Regions from separate parts of the Micromonospora sp. NPDC049230 genome, predicted to be linked through region 4. Evidence: riboswitches for the same ligand, from Rfam matches in the RefSeq annotation. Region 4 holds a riboswitch; each other region holds the start of a gene.
The links. Region 4 has a riboswitch for cyclic di-AMP ahead of AB0A95_RS00600 (hypothetical protein). Riboswitches for the same ligand answer to the same signal wherever they lie in the genome.
Positions count from the first base shown of each region.

Region 1: it holds a riboswitch for cyclic di-AMP, as region 4 does, so the genes downstream of both, AB0A95_RS09210 (NlpC/P60 family protein) here and AB0A95_RS00600 (hypothetical protein) in region 4, are expected to answer to the same signal.
Region 2: it holds a riboswitch for cyclic di-AMP, as region 4 does, so the genes downstream of both, AB0A95_RS04005 (C39 family peptidase) here and AB0A95_RS00600 (hypothetical protein) in region 4, are expected to answer to the same signal.
Region 3: it holds a riboswitch for cyclic di-AMP, as region 4 does, so the genes downstream of both, AB0A95_RS05180 (hypothetical protein) here and AB0A95_RS00600 (hypothetical protein) in region 4, are expected to answer to the same signal.

Region 1 covers NZ_JBEZCZ010000007.1:172,378-176,772, forward strand. Annotated here, with positions in the region: gene AB0A95_RS09200 (NlpC/P60 family protein) at 1-309, shown strand, start outside; gene AB0A95_RS09205 (N-acetylmuramoyl-L-alanine amidase) at 368-2,350, opposite strand; cyclic di-AMP (ydaO/yuaA leader) riboswitch at 2,584-2,719, shown strand; gene AB0A95_RS09210 (NlpC/P60 family protein) at 2,787-3,773, shown strand; gene dcd (dCTP deaminase) at 3,839-4,395, opposite strand, start outside.
Region 2 covers NZ_JBEZCZ010000003.1:200,701-205,095, forward strand. Annotated here, with positions in the region: gene AB0A95_RS04000 (hypothetical protein) at 95-880, shown strand; cyclic di-AMP (ydaO/yuaA leader) riboswitch at 1,147-1,288, shown strand; gene AB0A95_RS04005 (C39 family peptidase) at 1,534-2,361, shown strand; gene AB0A95_RS04010 (hypothetical protein) at 2,506-3,816, shown strand; gene AB0A95_RS04015 (CDP-glycerol glycerophosphotransferase family protein) at 3,844-4,395, opposite strand, start outside.
Region 3 covers NZ_JBEZCZ010000004.1:147,172-151,566, reverse strand. Annotated here, with positions in the region: gene AB0A95_RS05185 (carbonic anhydrase) at 102-809, shown strand; gene AB0A95_RS05180 (hypothetical protein) at 867-1,886, opposite strand; cyclic di-AMP (ydaO/yuaA leader) riboswitch at 1,891-2,021, opposite strand; gene AB0A95_RS05175 (YibE/F family protein) at 2,188-3,558, opposite strand; gene AB0A95_RS05170 (metal-sensitive transcriptional regulator) at 3,861-4,157, opposite strand; gene AB0A95_RS05165 (copper ion binding protein) at 4,253-4,395, shown strand, end outside.
Region 4 covers NZ_JBEZCZ010000001.1:124,205-128,599, forward strand. Annotated here, with positions in the region: gene AB0A95_RS00590 (SRPBCC family protein) at 9-476, shown strand; gene AB0A95_RS00595 (hypothetical protein) at 571-1,140, opposite strand; gene AB0A95_RS00600 (hypothetical protein) at 1,369-2,388, opposite strand; cyclic di-AMP (ydaO/yuaA leader) riboswitch at 2,445-2,576, opposite strand; gene AB0A95_RS00605 (cation diffusion facilitator family transporter) at 2,689-3,606, opposite strand; gene AB0A95_RS00610 (AAA family ATPase) at 3,714-4,395, opposite strand, start outside.

The sequences.
Region 1 (4,395 bases), on a different contig from region 4:
GTCGGCGATCCGTACGTCTGGGGCGCCGTCGGCCCGAACTCGTTCGACTGCTCGGGGCTGACCCAGTACGCCTACAAGTCGGCCGGGATCTACCTCACCCACCACACCGGAGACCAGTGGAACGAGGGCAAGGCCGTCGCGCGATCCGAGGCCCGTGCCGGTGACCTGGTCTTCTTCTACTCCGGTCTGAGTCATGTCGGGCTGTATCTGGGTAACAACCAGATGGTGCACGCGCCACGAGCCGGTAAGCCGGTGTCGGTGTCCAGCATCAACACCATGCCCGTCGCCGGGTTCCGCAGACCTGGCTGATCCACCTCGCGCGACACGACGGCCCCCGGTCACCGCGACCGGGGGCCGTCGTGGTTTCTCAGCGGGGCGCACCCACCGGGGACGGCAGGAGCTGCACGTCGGCCAGGTCGACGTACATGATGCGGTGGCCGAACTGGATCTGCGCGTACCGGTTCTTGCCCCGGATCACCGTCCAGTCGCCGGGCGAGGATCCGTCGACAGTACTGGCCCGGTAGTACTCGCCCGGCAGCACCGCCCCGACGGCGTACCGCTGTCCGGCGGCCAGGGTGTACTGAAGCGGCGAGATCGCCTGGTAGGGCACTCCTGCCGGGTAGGCGGCCTGCTCCGGGTAGGCGCGTCCGTAGACCGGGATGGTGGCCCGGCCGGGCTTCGGGGTTGCCACCACGCCGGCGGTCCAGCTGGCGGTGGGCGCCGACGTCGGGTTGTGGAACCACGCCCGCTGCCCGAGGTACCAGATCGCCGTCCAGTCGCCCTGGCGGCCGGCAAGCGCGTACGTCTGACCGGCGGAGGCACGGGCACCGTGGTCCGACACCTCCATCGTGTTGGGGGTGCCGTCGGGGCGCAGCGCGATGTCGTTGACGAGCGGCGCGTCCGCGGCCGGCGCGGAGCGCAGCACCACCGCCGAGGAGCCGCGTGGCGCGCACGGCACACCGGCGGTGACGCAGCCGACGAACGCCGGCTGGTTGGTGGCGAAGTCCGGGTCGATCCGGACCAGACCGGTGGCCGGGGTGCCGGTGTCCAGCCGGGGCGCGTGCAGCAGCGTGAAGTAGTGCGTCCAGTCCCAGTACGGGCCGGTGTCCCAGTGCATCCCCGCAACGTTCGCGGCGACGGTGCCGGGCACGTTGTCGTGGCCGATGATGTGCTGGCGGTCCAGCGGGACGCCCAGCCGCAGCGCGAGGTGCCGGACCAGCTTCGCCGAGGCCCGGTACATCGCCTCGGTGTACCAGGTGCCCTGCGCCGCGAAGCCCTCGTGCTCCAGCCCGACCGCCTTGGCGTTGACGTACCAGTTGCCGGCGTGCCAGGCGACATCCTTGGTCCTGACGTGCTGGGCGACGTGCCCGTCCACCGAGCGCAGCGTGTAGTGCCAGCTCACGTAGGTCGGGTCCTGCACGAGTTGCAGGGTGGTCGCCCAACTCCCCTCGGTGTCGTGGATGACGATGTACTCGACCTTCTGCCGGGCGGGCCGGTCGGACAGGTCGTGGTTGCCGTAGTCCCCGTCGCCGAACGCCGCGTAGGGCGCCGGGATCCACTCGCAGGAGATGGTGCGGGGGCACTCCAGCCCGTCCGGGCGGGCGAGCCGGCGTAGACCCAGCCGGTCCAGCCAGGAACGCTCCGGGCGGATCGCCCGGGCCGGCAGCGTGATCCGCGCTCCGTCATCGGTCATCCGCGACGCGCCCGTGCCGATGGTGGTGAAGACCTCGTCGGCGAAGGCCGCCGCGGCGTCGGCGGTGTCCGCGCCGGCGTAGCGGGCCACCGCGCCGTACCAGGTGGCCGGGTCGGTGCCGGCACCGACCGGCGCACCCAACGCCCGCTGGTACGAGGCCAGCAGCGCCGCGCCGCCCCGGATGTTCACGCCGACGTCGGTACGCAGCGAGTCGGGGGCCGCGCCGGTCAGCGCGGCGGCGGCGTCCACGGTCTGCAACGCGGCGGCCGATGGTGTCGGGTCCGCCGGCCGAGGCGCGGGTTCCAGCGAGGTACGGGAGTCGTCGCCACGCGGATCCTCGGTGCCGCTGCCGGTGTTGTGGTGGCCGGCCACGGGGAGCGCGGCCACGCGTCGGGCGTCGGTCAGGTGCATCGGGCCGTAACCGCCGCTGGTGCTGGGTGTGCCGGCGTTGCTGTCCCAGCGGGACTCCAGGTAGGAGACGCCGAGCAGCACGTCGGTCGGTACACCGAACTCGGCCGCCGCGGCGGCGTACTGCTGCTGGCGGTCGCCGCCAGGCGCGGCGGCGGCGTTGGCGGGTGGCGGCACCGCGGTCGCGGCGGCGACCACGGCGGCGGCGAGCAGTGCGCGCCGGCCGGAGGACAGGGTTGGATGGTGCATCGAACCCCCCAGATTCCACGGGTGCAGGTCAGGTCACCTTCGCGCCGCCCGGGAGCCCGCGTCAATACCTTTCTATGTGTCGACCTGTCTGGAAAGAAATCTTCGCGTGTGGTCGGTGCCCCCTCCGATCGGTACGGAGTGTCACGGCCGCGCGGGTTGCGGAGGGGTAACAAGCGTCTCTACTCTGGTCTTTTGTCGGCCCGATAGCAGCTCCGCCCAGCCCGGGCGGTAACGGACCGACACCGCCGAGTCGTTTCCGAACGAACCGGGGACCCATGTCCCCCGGGGTGAATCCGCAGCCACTGCGGTAGGGCGCCGACTTCCCGCCCGAACCCGTCAGCTAACCCGGTAGGCGGTCAGGAAGAAGGAGTACGGAACCCCGGTGGCACTCCATGCCCCGCGGCCGTCGTCCGAACGGTCGGCAACAGCCGGCCCCATGCCGATCGCGCCGCGCCCACGCTGGTCCCGCTTCACCACCGCGCTCGCCGCACTGGCCGGCGTCGCCGTCGTCCTGGCCGGCAGCGCCACGGCGGCCCACGCCGACCCGTCCGTCGCCGAGATCGAACGCCAGATCGACGCCGACTGGAACAAACTCGAACCGATCATCGAACAGCACAACGCCACCCGGATCGACCTCGCCGCCAAGCGCAGGCAGGCCGACGCGCTGGCCGCCCGGATCGCCCCGCTGGAGCGCCAGGTCGACGCCGCGATGGACAAGGTCAGCGCCCTGGCGGTGCGCGCGTACAAGGGCGAGAACGTGCTGACCGTGAACGCCGTGCTGGGCAGCCGGTCACCCAGCGAGGTGGTCGGACAGCTGGAGATGCTCGACCGCTTCGCGCACAACCAGCAGCAGAACGTCCGCGAGGTGGCCGACCTGCGCGACACGTTGGCCGGGCAGAAGGCGCCGCTCGATGCGATGGTGGCCCAACTGACCCGCACCGAGGCTCAGCTGGCGGCGAAGAAGAAGCAGATCAACGAGGAGATCGACAAGCTACAGAAGCTGCGCCTCAAGGTGTACGGCAGCGGTGGCGGCGGTCCGCTGCGCCCGGCGCCCTGCCCTGCCAGCTATCCCGGTGGCGCCGCCGGCACGGCGGTCAAGTTCGCCTGCGCGCAGATCGGCAAGCCCTACGTCTGGGGTGCCGAGGGCCCGAACTCGTACGACTGCTCCGGGCTGATGCTGGCCGCCTGGGCGAAGGCCGGGGTGTCCCTGCCGCACAACGCCGCCGCGCAGAGCCGTGCCACCAAGAAGGTCGGCAAGCCCGACCTGCGCCCCGGTGACCTGGTCTTCTACTACAGCGACATCCACCACGTCGGCATGTATGTCGGCGGCGGCTGGGTGGTGCACGCCTCGCAGGCCGGCGAACCGGTCAAGATGAAGGGGGCCGATGACGGTCAGGTCCACAGCTACGGCCGTCCAGGCTGATCAGTGCGCTGACCGGGGGCCCGTCGCGATCCGTCGCGGCGGGCCCCCGTTGTCACGGGTTCACTTCAGCGGGTGGGCCAGGTGCGCCAGTGCTGCCAGGCGCGACTCGGCGTCGGCCCCCGCTGCCCCTGGTAACGCGAGCCGTAGACCGCCGACCCGTACGGGTGCTCGGCCGGCGAGGAGAGCCGGAAGATGCAGAGCTGCCCGATCTTCATGCCCGGCCAGAGAGTGATCGGCAGGTTCGCCACGTTCGACAGCTCCAGCGTGACGTGACCGGAGAAGCCGGGGTCGATGAAACCGGCGGTGGAGTGCGTGAGCAGCCCCAGCCGTCCCAGCGAACTCTTGCCCTCCAGCCGGCCGGCGAGCTGGTCGCCCAGCGAGATGACCTCCAGCGTCGAGGCGAGCACGAACTCACCGGGGTGCAGCACGAACGGCTCCCCGTCGGGCACCTCGATCGCCGACGTCAGGTCGTCCTGCTGCATCGCCGGGTCGATGTGGGTGTAAAGGTGGTTGTTGAAGACCCGGAACAGCCGGTCCAGCCGTACGTCGATGCTGGAAGGTTGGACCAGGGTGGGCTCGAACGGCTCCAGGCCCAGCGTGCCGGCCTTGATCTCGGAGACCA
Region 2 (4,395 bases), on a different contig from region 4:
CCCACCAGCTCCGCACCCTGCCGATCCGTGGCCCGCCGTGGCCGGGCGGCCGGTGGGGCTCCCACCGCTCTGCTTCCTCCGCGAGGTGCCGACCATGGAGACAACCGTTTTCTACCAGTTCGTAACCGAGGTGCCGCAGGCCGCTGCCATCTGGTCGGCCCTGTTCCTGCTGGCGCTCGGCGTACTCGCCGTGCTTGTCGCCCGGCCCGAACGGGACCGACCCGCCGACGACCCGTCGCCGCCCGTCCCGACCGCCCGCGAGGTGGCCGCGGCCGAAACCGTCGACAGGCACCGGTACGCCGAGGAGGTGGCAGTCGCCGCGGCCGGCGCTGCCAGGACGGCCGGGCGGCGACGGGATGCCTGGCTGACGGCTCAGGACCAGATGGAACGGGCCTGGGCGCGCTACGACAAGGCGGACACCGCCGCGCGTCGCTTCGCGGGGTCCGGGGCGCTACCCACCCCGGGTACCCCCCGCACCCCCGCCGAGTACGCCTCGCGGGAGCGCTACCTGCACCGCGCGGCGACGGCGGCGTACTGGCGGGGTGACCTGACCATGGCGCAGCTCGGTGACGTCTTCGGGCGACGGGGCTGGGATCCCCGGCGGCACCCGGTCGAGCAGGAGGCCCTGCTCAGCCGGGCGATCCGGGACGCGAGGCTGGCCGACTACCAGGCCGCGGCCACGGCGGAGCGGGCCGCCTGGCGGGATGCGGACCTGGCCGCCTCCTCGGCGCGTACCCTCGTCGCGGAGGCGGCCACGGCGGTTGCCCGGTTGCGGCCGAGCCCGGCACCCGCCCGCCGGTTGGTGCGCGGGGTGCCCCGGCCCGCCGTGGTGGCTCGCTGGCGCCCGGCCCGTGCCCTTCGAGCCCGATCCGTTATGTGAGCCCGGTCACGGGATTTGCGATTCGGGCGTCCGGCACGATCGGCTCGATTTTTCCCGGGATTGTGGCCGCATTGTCGGCGGCCTGTCCGGTTGTCGACCGTAGGCGCCGCCGTAACCGGTTGTCCCATCGAGTCACGTCATCGGCAATACGCGCAGAAATTGCGGCGCGTATTGAGGTTTACGCAGGTGAGGACGGCTTGGCAGGGTGCGGACGGGCCAGTAGTGTCGTCCCGTCCGGTGCGGTAACCGATCGCAAGAGGCGACGCCGCGCCGACCCGCTCAATCGTGATCAACGAACCGGGGACCCATCAGTAAGTCCGGGGTGAATCCGCGAGCCACGGCCCGCGGTAGGGCGATCTTCCCGCCCGAATCCGTCAGCTAACCCGGTAGGCGGTGTCGGAAGGAGTTCCAAACTCGTGCAGCACCTTTCCACCCCTCGGCTGTTCCCTCGCCTCCACGGCGCAGCGGTGCCCCCGCTCATCCGTCCAGTGACGGTGAGCTGACCCCCCGGGTCATCGCCTCTCCCGCCCGGCCGTGCCGGGCGTTCCCCTGAGCGGTTCACCATCCGCGGACCACGGTCCGCGCGCTGGCGCCTGCCCGGACGCCGATCGCGCCCCGGTGTGCCGCTCTCCCCCCGATCCGTGGAGGACCCCGTGAAGCACACCATGCAGCGTCAGCTCCGCCGCATCGCGACCGAGCGCCCGTACCAGATCGTCGCCGCCTCCGCCGCGGCCCTCGTGCTCGCCGCCACCACCGGCACCCTGCTCACCGTCGCCGACGACGCCCCGGCCGCTCAGCGCACCGCGACCACTGTCGCCGAGATGCGCAGCGACGTCACCACCTCGCACGACGACGCCTCCCCGTTGGCCAGCGCCGCGCCGTCCAGCGCCGCCCCGGCCACCAGCGCCCCGGCGCCCGCCGCCAAGGTCAGCAGCAACCCGGATCTGACCCGCAAGCCGACGCGGCCGAAGCCGCCCGCGACAAAGGTCCTCGACTACGAGTACGAGGCGCAGAACACGTACTACAACTGCGGCCCGGCGGCCACCCGCAACGCGCTCAGCGCCACCGGGATCGACCGCACCCAGGAGGAACTCGCGGCCGAACTGGGCACCACCGAGATGGGCACCAACTCGGCCGAGGACACCACCCGGGCGCTCAACGCCGAGGTGAAGGGTTCCCCGTACCGGACCCGGATGTTCCCCAGCGCGCCCAGCCCGGCGCAGATGGACCGGCTCCAGGCCGACGTCGTCCGGGCCATCACCGACGGCCGGGGTGTGGTGGCCAACGTCGTCGGCGACGCCACCGACACCGACGGCAGCTGGCATTCCTACGGCGGCGGCCACTACGTCGCCGTCGTCGGTTACAAGGACAACGGTCGCACCGTGCGGATCGCCGACTCGGCGAACCCGACCGACCCGTCGTACTGGATCACCACCATCGACCTGGCCAACTGGATCACCAGCCGGGGCTACTCCGCCTGACCCAGGCGCACCGACCGCCGCGGGCGTCGTCCCCCACGAGGGGCCGACGCCCGCGGCGTCTCTTCCGCCGGCCCGGGGTACGTCCCCTCCGTCGCGGGTGCGAAACCCGTGGTGGCGCCGCACCCCGACGTCTACCATCCCGCGGTGATGTCCACTGTTGAGCATGCCCTGATCACCACCGTGAGCCTGAACGTCGTCGACACCCGACTCGACGACGCGGCAGGTCGCTGCCGGCCGCTCGTCGCGTCGCTCGGCGCGGTCAGCCTCACGGCGTCCCGAACCGAGGTCGACGGCCCCCGCAGCGGGGTGAACCTGGACCTGACGCTGACGCCGGCCGCCCCGTCGGCGTCCGGCGGGGAGGCGGTGCGGCAGCTGGCCGCCCCGCTGCTGGAGCGCTTCCGGTGGGGCCGTGGTGACCTGGACGTCGTGGAATCGGCGGCGGGCTACCCGATGGGTTTCGCCGCCGGTCGGGAGCGGACGACCGACGGGGTGACGCCGTTGAGCGTGTCCGTCGGCGCGGTCGGTGACACCGCGGAGCAGTGGTGGGATCCACCGGAGTGGCTGCCCGCCGACGCATCGGTCCTCGCCGTCCGGCGCCGGGTCAGGCGACTGCCGGTGGCGGCGTCCGACGACGACGTGGTGGTCCGGGTGCACGCCCGGCTGACGGCCCCGGATCTCGACACCGCCCTGGTCCGCTGCCTTCCACTGCTCGGGAGGGCGGACGTGTGGTCCGTCGACCTGCACCCGGTGGCGGTCGACGGGGGCGGCGTCTGGGGTCTGGCGCTGCTCCTGGTGCTGCCCCTGGTCGAGGTGTCACCGCAGGCTCCATTCGGGACCGGGGTGGACGCCCTGGCCGCCGAGTTCGGATTGCTGACGGGGCGCCTGCGCAGGTCGCCGCTCGGCGTCTGGATGGTGGCGGCGATGGAGGCGACCCGGCCGCTCACCGATGCGCCGACGGTCGAGGCGCTCTACGTGCGGACCGGCATCGACCCGTTCGACCCCGGGCCGGTTGATCGGCCGGTGGAGACCCGGGAGATGGGGCTGCGGGGCCGGGAGAAGGACGGTCCGGACGAGGCCGAGTTGGCCAACGCGATCGAGGAGGCGTTGCGGGACGCCGTACGGGTCGTGCTGACCGTCGACGTCGTCGGGCCGGTCGCGGACGCCGCGGCCGTCGTCCGGGACGTCGTCGGGATCGACGAGGAGGACATCGAGTCGATCAGTAGCGAGACCCTCGCCGACGGGCGGCGGAGAATCGTGGCACACCTCGGGGCCACGATGATGAGCGCCGAGGAGGTGCTGCGGTTCGTCGTCGCCTCCACCGAACTCCAACCGTGGGAGTTCTCGCTCCCCGAGTCGGCAGACGGTCTCGCGGCAGCCGAGTGGCAGGGGCCGTCCGGCACGTCCGGCATCGTCCGGATCGAGCTGAACGCGGGGAAACGGCTCGGCTTGAGCTAGCCCTCTCGCCGGGCCCGACAGTCCGGGTCAGGCGAGGGGGGAGAGCTGCGGCGAACGCTCGGCCGCCGGGTCCTCCGCCGCCGCCAGCTCCCGGCGGGCGGCGGTCAGGAACGCCTCGGCGTACGACTCGGCGGGGAAGTCACCCAGGTAACGTCGGCGGGTGGCCCAGCGTTCGGCGGCGAGCGGATCGGTGTCCAGCAGTGCGGTCAGCACACCGTCCAGGTTGGACAGATCCCGCCGCAGCACGTAACCCGACGCGGCAAGCGGGAAACGCTCGGTGAACCGGTCGCCCTCGTCGCCCATGTCGGTGACCGCGTACGGCTTGCTGGAGTAGAGGTAGTCCGAGATGACCCCGGACACGTCGGAGACCAGCGCGTCCGATCGGTTCACGCACTCGGTCAGGCTCAGCTCGCGGGCCGCCGCACCAACCACGTGCTGGCGACCGCTGCGGGCCCGGTCGGCGACGAGCAACTCGGTCAGCCGGCCCAACTGGCGGGCCGAGGCCGGGTTCTGTGCCGTGTACGGGTGGGCCCGCAGGATCACTGTCGCGCCGCGCTCCAGCAGCCGCCGCAACAGCCC
Region 3 (4,395 bases), on a different contig from region 4:
GACGGTGGAGCCCGAGCCAGCGCCCGCCGCCGGCCCGGCTGACAAGCCGGTTGACCAGGTCAAACGCGTGAATACGAGGTGCGGGGATGAGTCTTCCCGGAATGTCTGGCGGGCAGCCGGGTCCGCAGCGGACCACCGACCGGGCGTCCGCGATCAGCGATCCGGCGCAGGCGTACGCCGAGCTGACCGCCGGAAACCGGCGCTTCGTCAGCGGCGCCCCGCGCCACCCCAACCAGGACGCCGGGCGCCGGGCGGCGGTGGCCGACGGGCAGCACCCGTTCGCGGTGATCGTCGGCTGCTCCGACTCCCGCCTGGCCGCCGAGATCATCTTTGACCGGGGGCTTGGTGACCTGTTCGTGGTCCGCACGGCCGGGCACACCGCCGGTCCGGAGGTGCTGGGCAGCGTGGAGTACGCGGTGACAGTCCTCGGCACCCCGCTGGTGGTGGTGCTCGGCCACGACTCGTGTGGGGCGGTGCAGGCGGCGCGGGAGTCCGCGGCGACCGGCACGCAGCCTCCCGGGCACCTGGGCGCGGTGGTCGATGCCGTGCTGCCCAGTCTGTCCCGGGCCCGTAGCGAGGGTGTGGAGGACATCGACGGCATCGTCGACATCCACATCGCGCAGACCGTCGAGACGCTGCTCGGGCAGTCGCCCGTGCTGGCCGACGAGGTGGCGCAGGGGCGGTGCGCGGTGGTGGGTGTGTCGTACCGGCTCGCCGCCGGCGTCGTACGCCCGGTGGCGGCGGTGCCGGCCGGCTTCGCGACGCCCGACGTGCCGACCGGGTCACCGGACCCGGCCGCGGCCGCCTGACACGTCGAGGGCCGCCCCGCGCGAGGCGGAGCGGCCCTCGACGGAGGATCCGGTGGGTCAGAGCAGTGACATGTGGACGTGGTCGGTGTGGTCCGACGGCCCGCTGTACGATTTCCAGCCGCTCGCCGGGAACCAGATCTGCCGGTTCCAGATCACGTAGTAGATGCCGAGCCGGTCGGCGTTACGGATGAGGAACGCGGCGACGTTGTTGCCGTACGTCCGGGTGTCCTCGTTGTGCCAGGGTGCGAAGCCGCTCTTCTGTAGCGACCAGTCGCAGGCGCGGCCCTTCGGGTGCTCCCACGGCCCGCCGGGGCGGTAGCAGCCGACGAACCGGTTGAAGCCGGCCCGCTTGACCTCCTTGTACGCGTGCAGCGTCCGCGGCGTGATGCAGCCGGACGTGGTCGGATCGTTCTCGCTGCACGACTGCGCCTTCCAGTCACCGTCGGCGGTGCGGCCCGGCCCGATCTTGGCGACCGGCGAGGTGGCGTCCACCAGGCCGCCGGTGAAGCCCTTGCCGCCGACCAGGGAGAGCGCCTTGTCGGCCTCGTTCTTCCGCTTGGCCATCACGGCGGTCTGCTTCTGCTGCTCGCGAACCTCGGTGTCGAGGGCCAGCTTGGCCTCCTCGGCACGGGCCTTTGCCGCGTTGACCTCGGCGAGCTTGTTCTCGTTCACCATGTTGATCTCGTCGAGCATCGCGGCGCGCTGGACGAAGGTGTCGGGAGCGTCGCTTTCGAGCAGCATCGCGAGCGCGCCGATCCGACCGGTCCGGTACGACTGGGCGGCGATCTGCCCGACCTGTGGTGCCAACGCGTCCAGGTCGGCCTTGGCCCGGTCCACCTCCCGCGCCAGCTCAAGCTGCCGCTTCTTGGACTTGTCCAGTTTGGACTTGGCGGCGGAGTAGTCGCGGTTGGCCTGCTCGATGACGTCGTTGAGCAGCTTCGGCTCGCCGTCCTCCTCGTGCCCGGACGGTGTCGGGGTCGTCGGGGCGGCGTGGGCCGGCTGGGGCCCGGCGAGCACTGTCAGTGCGGCGATCACGGCCACCACGGGTGTCAACCAGCGGCGTAGGGGTGCCGTCACAATGTTCCCTTCCGTCGACCGCCGACCGGGTTAGCTGACGGGTTCGGGGCGGAAGTGGCCCCTACCGCTGACGCGGATTCACCCCACGTACCTGGGTCCCCGGCTCGCCGGTTGGCGATTGGGCGGTGGCCCCGCAGGCGCCGCTTCGCGCCTTCATCGGTAACCGGCAGCGAGGTTACCCGAGAGTGGACTGGGTGAGCTACGCCTGGATACCGACCAAAAGTGTCATTTCGCCATTGCGCTGGGTGATCAGTGACGCGGTTCTCAGGGTGGAGACCCGATCTGGTCACGCTGAGGAGTGTCACCATGTCGTTTCCGTGCTCCTGTTCGAATCCGGCCACCCGTCGATGGCCGTGGATGGGGGCGGGGTCCGCGTCTGGTCCGGCTCGTTGGTCCGAGAGGTTCGCGGTGAGCTGAGGGCGGCCATCGCCTCCGCCGGGTCCGGCTCCGGTGGTCGCCGGGCGGCGTCGGCGGGCGGTGTGGCATCGGCCCGCCCGGCGGCGGTGACGATCGCGGCCAGCCCGGTGGTCAGTGGCACGGCGGCGATCAGACCGAGCGTGGCGACCGCGCTGCGGACGATCTCCTGCGCGAGGAACTCACTGGTGAGGATCTGCCCGATCGGTCGTGCGTCGGCGGTGAGCAGGAGGAGCAGGGGCAGCGACGCGCCCGCGTACGCCAGCACGATGGTGTTGACAGTGGAGGCGATGTGCGCACGGCCCACCCGGGTCGCGGCACGGTACAGCTGCAACCGGGTCAGCCCGGGGTTGGCGTGCGCCAGCTCGGTGACGGTGGCCGCCTGGGTGACCGTCACGTCGTCGAGCACCCCGAGCGATCCGATGATGATCCCGGCGAGCAGCAGGCCGTGCAGGTCCACGTCGGCCTGGAACATCGACAGTGTCGTCGCGTCCTCGCTGCCGAAGCCGGTGAGGTGGGTCGCGGCCGTGGCGATGGTGGCCAACACACCGGTCAGCACCAGGCTGCCCAGGGTGCCCAGCACCGCCACCGAGGTCTGTGCGGTGACGCCGTGCGTCAGATAGAGCACCACGAACATGATCAGGGCCGCGCCGACCACCGCCACCAGGAGGGGTGATCCGCCGGCGGCGATGGCCGGCAGCACGAACGTGAGCAGGATGGCGAAGCTGGCCGCCAGCCCGGCGAGCGCGGCCAGACCCCGCCAGCGGCCGAACGCGACGATCGCCGCGGCGAAGATCACCGCCAGCCACAGCAGCGGGGTGCCGCGCTGGTGCTCGGCGATGTTCCAGTTGCTGGTGGCGGGGTCGGTGGGATCGGTCAGCTCGACGAGGATGACCTCGTCGCCGACCTCGACCCGTGGCGCGCCGGGTCCGTCGGGGATCGGTGTCCGTACCTGTTGACCGGCGGTCGGCCCGTCGTCCACCCGGACGTCGACGGTGCCGCACGGCCCGCCGCCGACCCGGGGTGTGCCCTCCGGGCTCGACGGCAGCGGCGGGCACGGCTCGGTCACCACCCGGGTCACCGTGCCGCCGTAGCGCGGCACGTCCGCCCCGCCGTCGGTCTGCGGTGTCCCGCCGCGCGGCCAGAGCAGCGCCGCGGCGAGCACCGTGGCGACGAAGAGGGGCGCCACCGTCACGACGAGGAGCCGCCGCACCCGGGGCGGGGCGGGCGGAGCGGAACGGGTGTGGTCGGAACCCAAGACGAGACTCCCAACGATCCGGTGCGGGATACGTGTCAGTGCGCCGGTCGGTTCATCCGCACCGTGGAATCGTGGCGCGAGACGCGGCGGATCGCTGACCGGCGACCACCTGATCACTGATGGCCAGTGCCCGGCCCCGGCGGTCAGCGGCGACGCCACGGCGTGGCGACGCCGGTGCCCGTTCGCGCAGCGGCATGCGGGGGGTCATCGAGGGGAATGCTAACCAGCCCGGCTCGGGGGCGCAGGTCGTGGCGGGGTGTCGTCGGTGCGGGGCCGCGTGCCGGCGTCGGGGTGCGGGGCGGTCAGCCGCGCTTCATCAGCCGGCCGACGGCCGCCATCATCTCGGTGGCCATCTCGTCGGCCCGCCCCTCGGCGGCCCCCTCGTGCATGCAGTGCCGGGCGTGTCCGTCGAGCAGCCCCAGCGCCACCTTGTCGAGGGCGGCCTGGATCGCGGAGATCTGGGTGAGCACGTCGATGCAGTAGCGGTCGTCGTCGACCATCTTCTCGATGCCGCGGACCTGGCCCTCGACTCGGCGGAGCCGCGCGAGCAGCTGGTCCTTGCTGGCGGTGTACCCGCGGATCGGGGTGGATGCGGTCATGCCGACCAGGATAGCGTACCCCCTGGGGGTATGGTACGGTCGCTCCTGGATGTGATACCCCCACCGGGTACCGGTAACGACAAGGAGACGATCCGATGGTGAACACGACGTTCCAGGTGCAGGGCATGACCTGTGGGCACTGCGTCAGCGCGGTGAGCGCCGAGGTCGGCGCCATCGCTGGCGTGCGTGACGTCCAGGTCGACCTCGCGACCGGGCAGGTCAGCGTGAGCAGTGAGCA
Region 4 (4,395 bases):
GGAGACGTGTGCTCAGCAGCGATACCTTCAGCTACACCGTCCAGGCCCGGTGCTCGCCGGCCGAGGCGGCGGCGATGCTCAGTGACCTGACCCGACAGGGTGAGCTGCACCCGCTGATCGTCCAGGTCCGTCAACTGCCGCCCCGACCCGGTGCCCAGGCCAGCTACACGATCAACGACAGGTTGGTGGCCGGCCCGCTACGCTTCCGCACCACCTATCACGCGGACGTGCTGAGCAGCGGCAACGACGAGATCATCATGGTGGCCCGCCAGTGGCCCGCCACCACTGTGCACAACCACACCCGACTGCGCGCCGAGCCGGACGGCCTGGTCCGGATCGACGTCGAGATCACCCTGACCGCACCGACGCCGCTGTTCCGGTACGCGTTCCGCCAGGCGCGGGCAGCCCACCTGGCCCTGGCCACCCGCCTCGGCCCAGCCCTCGACCGCACCGGCGAGGCCCCACCACCGGCCTGAGCGCCCGCGCGCGTCACCCGGACCCGCTCGCGCCCTGCCCCGCCATGATCGTGCACGGTCCAGGAGGTAGTGGCCTGCGGGCGTCGGGAGGCCACTACATCTTGGTTTTAGCGCGATCTGGGGGCCCGATCTTGGGGGCCCGGTCGCGGTGGCCCGGTTGCGGTGGCCCGGTCACGGGTTGCGGCCGTGCCCCGGGAGGGCGGGTGGGGCGGCGGCCCCACGGTTTGTAGGTGGACAGCACCGTCGCGATGATCATCAGGCTGGTCGACACCGCGGGCGCGATCACCAGGTCGACGCGGTCCCGTGCGGGGAGGGCGGCGCCCACCGCGCCGGCGTGCCGCAGATTCGGCGTGAGCAGGAACAGCACCAGCCCGACCATGACCGTGGTGAGTACGAGCTTGGCGACCACCCAGCGATAGCGCCAGAGGCCCCACGGCGTGAACAGCGCGCTGGCGACCCCGATCAGCCAGACCAGGACGCTCAGCGGCGCGAACAGCACAGTGCCGACAAGCGCCGTGACCGGGTAGATCACCGCCGGGTCGGCACCCCGCTGCACGGCGATGCCGAGCGTGAGGAGCACCAGGTCGGCACCGAGCCACCCGAGCGAGGTGACCAGGTGCAGGGTGAGGAGCCCCTTGCGGGCGGTGGGTGGGATCCGACGCATACCGCGATGCTGCCCGCCGACCCGCGCCAGGTCGTCCGACCGCCGACGACATCCGGGGTACGCCCGGCGACGTAGCCCGGCCCGGCGAGCACCCCGGCCCTGGTGACGACCCGCCCTCGTGATCGACACGACATCGCCGACTCCGGGGTATCCCGTCGTCCCGGACACCCCGGAGTCGGCGAACGCGAGTGGATCATTCCCGGACCGGGCCGGGGGCCGTCGGGTGGGTCAGTAGACGGACAGGTGTACGTGGTTGGTGTGGTCGGTGGACGGGGTGCCACCGGCGCCGCTGTACGACTTCCACCCGCTGCTGGGCAGCCAGATCTGCCGATACCAGATCACGTACAGCACGGCGAGCCGGTCGGCGTTGCGGATGAAGTACGCGGCCAGGTTGTTGCCGTACGTCTTGTCGCCGCCGGTGGCGTTGCCGCCGAAGCCGCTCTTCTGCGCCGCGAAGTCGCAGGCTCGGCCCTTCGGGTGCTCGCCGGAGCCACTGGGCCGGTGACAGGAGACGTACCGGGTGAAGCCGGCGGCCTTGGCCTGTTCGAGCGCGTGCAGGGTGCGCGGGGTGATGCAGCCGTTGGCCGGCGTGGGGTCGTTGACGCTGCACGACTCGGATGGCCAGGAGCCGTCGGAGTTGCGCGGCGCGGCCTTCGCGTTGGCGGTGGAGGTGCCCCGGTTGGAGCCGGTGTCGGCGGTGGTCTGCGGCGGCTTGGGCGTGTTGGCGACGGTCAGGGCGCGTTCGGCCTGCTCCTTGCGCTTGGCCATCACCGTGACCTGCTTGCGTTGTTCGGTGATCTCGCCGTTCAGGGCGGCCCGGGTGCGGTTGGCCTGGTCCTTGGTGGCGAGCAGGTCGCGCAGCACCCGGTCCTCGTTGGCGGCCACCGCCTCCAGGGCGGCGGCCCGGTCCATGAAGCCCTCCGGGCTGCTGCTGTTGAGCAGCGCCGACACCGCGCCGAGCCGGCCGGTGCGGTACGCCACGCCGGCGATCTGGCCGACCTTGCCGTCGCGTTGGGCCAGCTCGACCTCGATGGTCTTCAGTTGGGTGGTGAGCTGCTGCTGCCGCTGCACGGAGGTGTCCAGAGCGCGTTTCGCGTCCAGGTAGCCCTTGCTGGCGGCCTCAAGTTGGGCGCGCAGCGACGGGGTGCCGCCCTCCTCGTCGGAGTCGGGTGCGGCGGCGGCTCGCAGGCCGGTCGGGGGAGCGGCCGAGACGCTGCCGGCCGGGATCGCGACGCCGAGGGCGAACATCGCGACGATCAGGGCCGCCAGTCGGGCGGCGGGTGGTCGTGCTGGTGCCACTGCGCATGTCCTTCCGTCAGCCGCCGACCGGGTTAGCTGACGGGTTCGGGACGGAAGATCCCTACCGCTGACGCGGATGCACCCCAGGAACGTGGTTCCCCGGTTCGCCTGGTTGGGCGATTAGGCGGCGACCGCCACCGGCGCCTGGAGGGCGCCGCCTGGTGGAGGCCGGGACCGAGCCTACCGGTGCCGGTGGGGCTGTTGCAGCCGATGTGACGGAAGGTGCCTACGTCATCACGGAAACGTGTGTTACCACTCGATCGAGCCGCAGGCCCCGGTGGCGGCGCCGGGCTCGATCTGCAACGTCGCGTGTTCGATCCGGAAGTCGTCGTGCAGGGCGGTACGCGCTGCGGTGAGCACCGCGCCGACCTCCGCGCCGGGTGCCATGGTCAGGTGCGCGGAGGCCACGTCCATGCCCGAGGTGAGCGTCCAGACGTGCAGGTCGTGCACCTCCACCACGCCGGGGACCGCGGCCAGCCGGTCGTGCACGGCGGTCACCTGGAGGTGTTCCGGGGCGGCCTGCACCAGGATGCGGACGGCGGCGCGGGCCAGCCGCCAGGTGCGCGGCAGGATGAACGCGCCGATGGCGACCGCGACCAGTGGGTCGGCCCACCACCAGTCGGTGACGGCGATGAGTAGTGCCGCGCCGATCACGCCGAGTGAGCCGAGCAGGTCGCCGAGCACCTCCAGGTAGGCGCCCTGAAGGTTGATGCTCTCCCGGGCGCCGGGGCGGAGCAGGGCGAAGGCGGCGACGTTCGCGAGCAGGCCGAGCACGGCCACCGCGAGCATCGGGCCGGCGACGACCTCGTGCGGGTCGCCGAAGCGGCGGATCGCCGCGATCACCACGTAGATCGCGACGCCGGAGAGCAGGACGGCGTTGGCCAGTGCGGCGAGCACCTCGAGGCGGTAGAGCCCGAAGGTGCGCTGCGGGTCACCGGTGGCCCGTCGGGTCGCGGTGATCGCGGCGAGCGCCATCCCGATGCCGAGTACGTCGGTGAACATGTGCCCGGCGTCGGAGAGCAGGGCGAGCGAGGAGGTGTGCAGGGCGGCTGCCGTCTCGACCACCATCAGGGTGGCGAGCAGCCCGAATGCCGCCCAGAGACGGCCCCGGTGCTGCTGTGCGGCATTGGCGACGGACCCATGGTGGTGGTCATGACCTGCGCCCACGAGCTCCACCTTCCGCTGCCGACCGGGGCCCGGTCAAATGTATGTTCACATCGCTATGTATGGAAGTGTTGGGTTCGCCGCTGGCCCGTTTGGCACGCTGGCACGGATCAGCCGGTGGGGTCGATGGTGGTGAGTCGCTGCGTGGCCCGGGACAGCGCCACGTAGAGGGTGCGCACCCCGGCGCCCGGATCCGCCCGGATCTCACTCGGGGCGACGAGCACGACTCCGTCGTACTCCATGCCCTTGGCCTCCAGGCTGGTGACCACCTGCAACCTCGGCGCGTCGAGCGCGGCGAGCCAACCGGCGACCTCGTCCCGGCGGGGGACCGGCGTGATCACCCCGACCGTGCCCTCCACCTCGGTCAGCAGGCCGGCGGCCGCCTGCACGGTCGCGGTCTCCAACCCCGTCGCGGGCACCACCAGTTCGACCGGATCGACCCCGGTGGAGCGTACGGCCGTCGGCAGCGGCAGATCGGGGTAGAGCCGGCGGATCTCCGCCGCCGCCACCGCGAAGATCTCCGAGGAGTTGCGGTAGTTGGTGGTGAGCGTGAAATCGTGCCGCTTGCGTCGGCCCAACGCCTGCTCCCGGGCCCGGTCCAACTCGTCGGGGTCGCCGGTCCACGCGGTCTGCGCGGGGTCACCCACCACCGTCCAGGAGGCCAGCCGGCCACGCCGACCGACCATCCGCCACTGCATCGGTGAGACGTCCTGCGCCTCGTCCACCACCACGTGCGCGTAGTCCCGGTAGTCCTCCGGACGCTCCCGCGCCGCCGCGCGGGCGGCCCGCTGC